Regions from separate parts of the Streptomyces sp. NPDC091209 genome, predicted to be linked through region 2. Evidence: predicted binding sites of a transcription regulator. Region 2 holds the regulator's gene; the other holds the start of a gene.

Region 1 (3,206 bases), on a different contig from region 2:
CGCCGCCGGGTCGCCCCGGTAGTCGGAACCGACCTTGTCGATCTCGTCGAGCAGGACCACCGGGTTCATCGACCCGGCCTCCTTGATGGCGCGGACGATCCGGCCGGGCAGCGCGCCGACGTACGTACGGCGGTGTCCGCGGATCTCGGCCTCGTCCCGTACGCCGCCGAGGGCGACGCGGACGAACTTGCGGCCCATGGCGTGCGCGACGGACTCGCCGAGCGAGGTCTTGCCGACTCCGGGCGGGCCGACGAGCGCGAGCACGGCACCGCCGCGCCGGCCGCCGACGACCCCGAGACCGCGCTCGGCGCGCCGCTTGCGCACGGCGAGGTACTCGGTGATGCGCTCCTTCACGTCCTCCAGACCGGCGTGCTCGGCGTCGAGCACGGACTGGGCGCCCCTGATGTCGTACGCGTCCTCGGTCCGCTCGTTCCACGGCAGCTCCAGGACGGTGTCGAGCCAGGTCCGGATCCAGCTGCCCTCGGGCGACTGGTCACTGGACCGCTCCAGCTTCTCGACCTCCTTGAGGGCGGCCTCGCGGACGCTCTCGGGAAGGTCGGCGGCCTCGACACGGGCGCGGTAGTCGTCGGACTCGTCCTCGCCGTCCTCTCCCTTGAGGTCGCGCAGCTCCTTGCGTACGGCTTCGAGCTGGCGCCGCAGCAGGAACTCGCGCTGCTGCTTGTCGACGCCCTCCTGGACGTCCTTGGCGATGGACTCGGCGACATCCTGCTCGGCGAGGTGCTCGCGGAGCTGTTCGGTGGCGAGCTTCAGCCGGGCCACCGGGTCGGCGGTCTCCAGCAGCTCGACCTTCTGTTCGACGGAAAGGAACGGTGAGTAACCGGAATTGTCGGCAAGGGCGGAGACATCGTCGATCTGCTGCACGCGGTCGACGACCTGCCAGGCGGCGCGCTTGCGCAGCCAGCTGGTGGCCAGCGCCTTGTATTCCTTCACCAGGTCGGTGACCCGGCCGGGCAGGGGGTCGGGCACGGTCTCCTCGACCCGGGTGCCCTCCACCCAGAGTGCGGCACCGGGACCCGTGGTCCCCGCGCCGACCTTCACGCGCCCGCGCCCTCGGATGAGCGCGCCCGGGTCGCCGTCGGCCAGCCGGCCGACCTGTTCGACCGTGCCGAGCACTCCGGTGCTCGCGTAGGTGCCGTCGATGCGTGGCACCAGGAGTACCTGAGGCTTGCCCGGCGTTGAACGGGCGGCGGCCTGAGCGGCCTCCACCGCGGCACGCACATCGGTGTCGTTCAGATCCAGCGGAACCACCATTCCGGGCAGCACGACCTCGTCGTCGAGCGGCAGCACGGGCAGGGTGAGTGATGCGGACGTCGAAGCCATGATCGCCCCTTCGGCAGTCAAGTTGAGCTATGTCGACTCAATGCGCGGCGGCCCCGCAATGTTCCCCCGGGGCTGTTCGCTGTGAGCGATCACTTCCGATCTCCCGGATTTGTACGGATCGCCGCTGGTCATCCGCCCGGCGCGGACCAGGTACCACCGATCGAGCGATGCGCGGTCGGCCACCGATCGAGCGGCTGTCGTCGCCGGAACGTCCGGCCCGGTCACGGATCACCTCCTCGCCTGCCACCGGGGCCGCACGTGCCACTGCTCGGCCGACACGGCTTCGTGCGCCGTCGCTCGGGATGCGGGGTGGCCACTTGCCGTTGGAAGGTGGAGTCATGAACCATCACCACTCCACGCCCACGTTCGACGTCGACCGCCGGCTCGTCACGACCGGCGCCGTGCTCACCGCGGCCGGTGCCCTGGTGGCATTCAGCGGCATGGCCATCGCGGCGGTCGCCGTGTTCTCCGCAGGCCGGAGCATGATCCGCGCCATGGATGTGCCTCCGACCCAGCAGGCCGCCATGAAGTGGCGGCAGGCCAAGGAGGCGTCCCTGGCGGGCGTACAGGCATGGCAGTCCGCGTCCGACGCCCAGAACGGGTCGATCGCCCGCTAGGGTCCCGCGCCGGAGATCCCCCCGGCGGTCGTCGTCCGGCGTCGGCGCCGGACCTCGTCCGCCGACCGGTCGCGCCGCCGTCGCCCTTGCCCTTGCACTCGCCGGAGGGGTTTCACCGGTGCCCGTGCCGGCACCGGTGGAACCGTCTTCGGACGTCTTGCGCGGGGCTCCGTCCTGGTGCCCTCCTCGTGCCCCGAAGGAGGGCCGGGGATCGGCCGTCCGACGCCCCGCACCGGCGTGGGAGCACCCGCGCGGACAGGCAGGTGCGGTCCGGCACGCACCGCAATCGCGGGCCGGGCGCGTCGGCCGTCCCCCAACGGCTCAACGGCTCCCCACTCGTCCGCGGGGGCGGGGAGGCTGCGCTCCTGAGCACGCAGGAGCGGACACCGGCCGGGCAGGCGCGTCTCAGAGCTGCGCGACCGGCCCGGGGAATCGGCGCTGGTGCCGCCCGCGTACCAGCGGCCAGGTCGCGACGCCGACCGCCAGCGCGATCAGGTGTCCCCCGTCCGTCACGGGGTCGGCGAGGAGGATCAGGTCCTGGGTGAGGACCGAGCCGAAGCCGATCAGGAGCGGCCAGCGCAGCCAGGGAGAAAGGAGTCCCGCGAGCGAGCCGACGCTCGCGGCGACGCCGAAGCTGATGCCGTAGTCGAGCCGGTGCAGTGAGCCGACGGGCAGTACGCCCGCCAGCACCGCCGCCCCGACCGGCAGCTCGGTGGCCAGCGTGGCCACCACATGCCCGAGCAGGAAGACACCGGCCGCGAGCGCCGTGCCCGTACGACGCTCCAGGGCGGTCAGCACGAGCAGGAAGCCGGCCGCGTACGGCGAGGCGATCCCGCCGACGATCCAGAGCGCGCTCGCGATCAGTACGAGCACGGGATGCCGGGCGAGGTGCGCGAAGTCCGTACTGGACGCCTGGTGCAGGGCGCGGACGAACGCGGGGTGCGCGTGGTCGGCGAGGTAGGAGGTGGCGGCGAGGACCGTCCCGTACCCGAAGGTGAAGGGCGTACCCAGCGGGGTGGGCAGAAGCCGCCGGACGGGGAGTCCGCCGAGCCGGCCGGGGAAGGCACGCGGGACGCAATCGGAGCCGGTCGCGACGTCCCGTACGACTGCCGGGCCGGGCGCGGTCGCGGTCGCGTCCTCCGGTTCGAGCAGGCTCGGCGGTCCCGGTATGTCCGCGGCCCCGAGCAGGTCCGCCGTCCCCGACACACCCGCCGAACCGAGCGCGTCCTTCCGTCCGCGCGTGCCTGC
Region 2 (3,206 bases):
TGGCCCGGACGAGGGCTGAGCTTGAGCGGACGAGGAAGGAGGGACGTCGGGGATGAGCACCAAGGACTTCATCGAGAAGGACTTCTACAAGGTCCTCGGCGTCCCCAAGGACGCCACCGAGGCCGAGATCAAGAAGGCGTACCGGAAGCTCGCCCGCGAGTTCCACCCGGACGCCAACAAGGGCAACGCCAAGGCCGAGGAGCGCTTCAAGGAGATCTCCGAGGCGAACGACGTGCTCGGCGACCCCAAGAAGCGCAAGGAGTACGACGAGGCACGCGCCCTCTTCGGCAACGGCGGCTTCCGGCCGGGTCCCGGCGCGGGCGGCGGCAACTTCAACTTCGACCTGGGCGACCTCTTCGGAGGCGGCCCCCAGGGTCAGGGAGCGGGAGGAGCCGGCGGCTTCGGCGGCGGTATAGGTGACGTCTTCGGGGGCCTGTTCAACCGCGGCGGCGCCACCACGGGCACGCGGACGCAGCCCCGGCGCGGCCAGGACATCGACACCGAGGTCACGCTCTCCTTCACGGAGGCGGTGGACGGCGCGACCGTTCCGCTGCGGATGACCTCGCAGGCGCCCTGCAAGGCCTGTTCGGGCACCGGCGACAAGAACGGCACACCGCGCGTGTGCCCGACCTGTGTCGGCACCGGCCAGGTGGCGCGGGGCTCGGGCGGCGGTTTCTCGCTGACGGACCCCTGCCCTGACTGCAAGGGCCGCGGTCTGATCGCCGAGCACCCCTGCATGGAGTGCTCGGGCAGCGGCCGGGCCAAGTCGTCCCGCACGATGCAGGTCCGGATCCCGGCGGGTGTCAGCGACAACCAGCGGATCCGGCTGCGCGGCAAGGGCGCCCCCGGCGAGCGGGGAGGACCGGCCGGCGACCTGTACGTCACCGTCCATGTCGACGCCCACCCGGTCTTCGGCCGCAAGGACGACAACCTCACCGTCACCGTGCCCGTCACCTTCGCGGAGGCGGCACTCGGCGGCGAGGTGAAGGTGCCGACCCTGGGCGGCCCCCCGGTGACCCTGAAGCTGCCGCCGGGCACCCCCAACGGACGCACCATGCGCGCCCGGGGCAGGGGCGCGGTCCGCAAGGACGGCACGCGGGGCGACCTCCTGGTCACCGTCGAAGTGGCGGTCCCCCAGGAGCTGTCCGGCAAGGCTCGTGACGCTCTGGAGGCGTATCGCGAGGCGACCGCGGGTGAGGATCCGCGGGCGGAGCTGTTCCAGGCCGCGAAGGGAGCATGACGGAGCCATGGACACGACCGGTCGTCGACGCAACCCGTACGAACTGACCGAGGAGACTCCGGTCTACGTCATCTCGGTGGCGGCCCAGCTCTCCGGACTGCACCCGCAGACACTGCGTCAGTACGACCGGCTCGGTCTGGTCTCTCCCGACCGCACGGCGGGCCGTGGCCGCCGTTACTCGGCCCGCGACATCGAACTGCTGCGCACCGTCCAGCAGTTGTCGCAGGACGAGGGCATCAACCTGGCCGGCATCAAGCGCATCATCGAGCTGGAGAACCAGGTGGCCGCGCTCCAGTCCCGGGTCGCGGAGCTGGAGTCGGCACTCGACGGCGCCGCGGCCACCATGCGGCAGCGCGAGGCCGCCGTGCACGCCTCCTACCGCCGGGACCTGGTCCCGTACCAGGAGGTCCAGCAGACCAGCGCGCTGGTGGTGTGGCGTCCCAAGCGGGCGGCCGACTAGGACAGGTCCTGGTTCTCGTCCGAAGGGGCCCACCGGTTCGTCCGAACCGGTGGGCCCCTTCGTGTCGGGCGGGGGTCAGAGCCAGTCGTCCCAGATGCCGTAGGCCTGCTGCTCGACCACCTCTTCCTTGCCCGACGGGTCGACGTAGACGGCGCGGTAGTAGTACAGCCCCAGCCGGTCCTCGTGCACGGTGGTGTCCATGTGGGACTTCGGGGCGGTCACCTTGCCCGTGGCGAACGTGGTCCAGGCGCCGGCGGCCGCGTCCCACTTCTCCCAGCGGTAGTCCGTGTAGTCACCGCACGGCATGTCGTAGATGGTCTGGCCGCAGCGGACAAAGAGGCTCGGGTACTGGCTCTCGCGGACGTCGGTTCCGGTCCAGCCGGGCGGGCGGGTGTCCGGCAGGGTGACGGAGACCTCGGCGGGGTGGTAGGCCTCCGGGCCGGCGTCGTCGTCCACCAGGCCGGACCCGTCCGAGGCGGCCACCTTGTAGATGTGCGTGGCGCCGTCGGGGACGGTCGGGCAGAGGATCTCGGTGGGGGCGAGCGAGGACGCCCTCCAGCAGTTGCCCTTCCACCGCGTCTCGCCGGTCTCCGGGTCGGTGACCCCCTGCCAGACCTTGTATCCGGTGACGTCGTCGTCGGCGGGCGGTGTCCACGTCAGGCGGACGCCGAGCGGGAGCTGCTGCGCCGTCAGGTTCCCGACGGGGGCCGGGCGCTCGGTGTCCGGCGTGGTGGCCGTGGCGGCCGCGCCGGGCTGCGACTCGTGCCCGTAGGGGTCGATGGTGACGATCCGGTACTCGTACGTCGTCTCCGAGGCACCGGAGATGTCCCAGCAGGTGCCGTGGACCACCTTGCGGCCCGCGTAGGACGGGGTGCGGTCATCGGCCCATGTCCAGGACGTCGACGGGGGCCGCAGCGTGTCGTCGAACAGGATGTTCGGCTTGCAGAGCTCCACGGTGGTGCTCTGCCCGGTCGCCGGGTCGGTACGGACGATCCTGTACGTGAGGAGCGGGCCCTCGTCGAAGGTCCACGGGTCGGCACTCGTCCACTCGATCATCACCCCCTCGTCGAACCGGTGCGCGGTGGTCTCGTACGCGGGGACGGCCTCGGGCCGGTCGGCCATCGCCAGGGTGATCTCCGCCGGGGCGGCGGCGTTGCCCCTGGTGTCCACCGAGCGCACCGCGTACCGGTAGCTGTCGGCGACCGTGGCCAACTGGCGCGGCACGACGTCGGTCCGCGTGGTGGTGCCGCCGCCGGACAGGGCGTCGGACCAGCCGCCGTTCGACGGGTCGTACTGGAGGACCTGATATGAGGAGGCGCCGGTGACCGGGGGCCACACCAGATGAGGAACGCCCGACCGGTACGTGACGCCGAGGCCGGAGACGGGTGCCGGAGGCGTCAGGTCGGAGGTGGTGAACGTGCCGGCGGCCGAGTAGGCGGACCAGTTCCCGGCGGCGTCGCGGGCTCTGCCCCGGTAGGTGACCTTGCTGCCGTCGGCCCGGTACCC

What was found. Region 2 encodes HspR, which represses chaperone genes until heat shock. Its sites were predicted from a motif close to TTGAGNNNNNNNNNCTCAA; they were not measured.
Region 1: the regulator HspR is predicted to act here: its motif matches at 1,364-1,382, upstream of lon (endopeptidase La).

What each region holds. Positions count from the first base shown of each region.
Region 1 is NZ_JBIVVR010000006.1:586,168-589,373, reverse strand. Features, by position in the region: gene lon (endopeptidase La) at 1-1,341, opposite strand, end outside; gene ACIQRL_RS20880 (hypothetical protein) at 1,680-1,958, shown strand; gene ACIQRL_RS20875 (rhomboid-like protein) at 2,364-3,164, opposite strand.
Region 2 is NZ_JBIVVR010000002.1:246,415-249,620, reverse strand. Features, by position in the region: gene grpE (nucleotide exchange factor GrpE) at 1-19, shown strand, start outside; gene dnaJ (molecular chaperone DnaJ) at 53-1,240, shown strand; gene ACIQRL_RS08065 (heat shock protein transcriptional repressor HspR) at 1,248-1,700, shown strand; gene ACIQRL_RS08060 (PA14 domain-containing protein) at 1,776-3,206, opposite strand, start outside.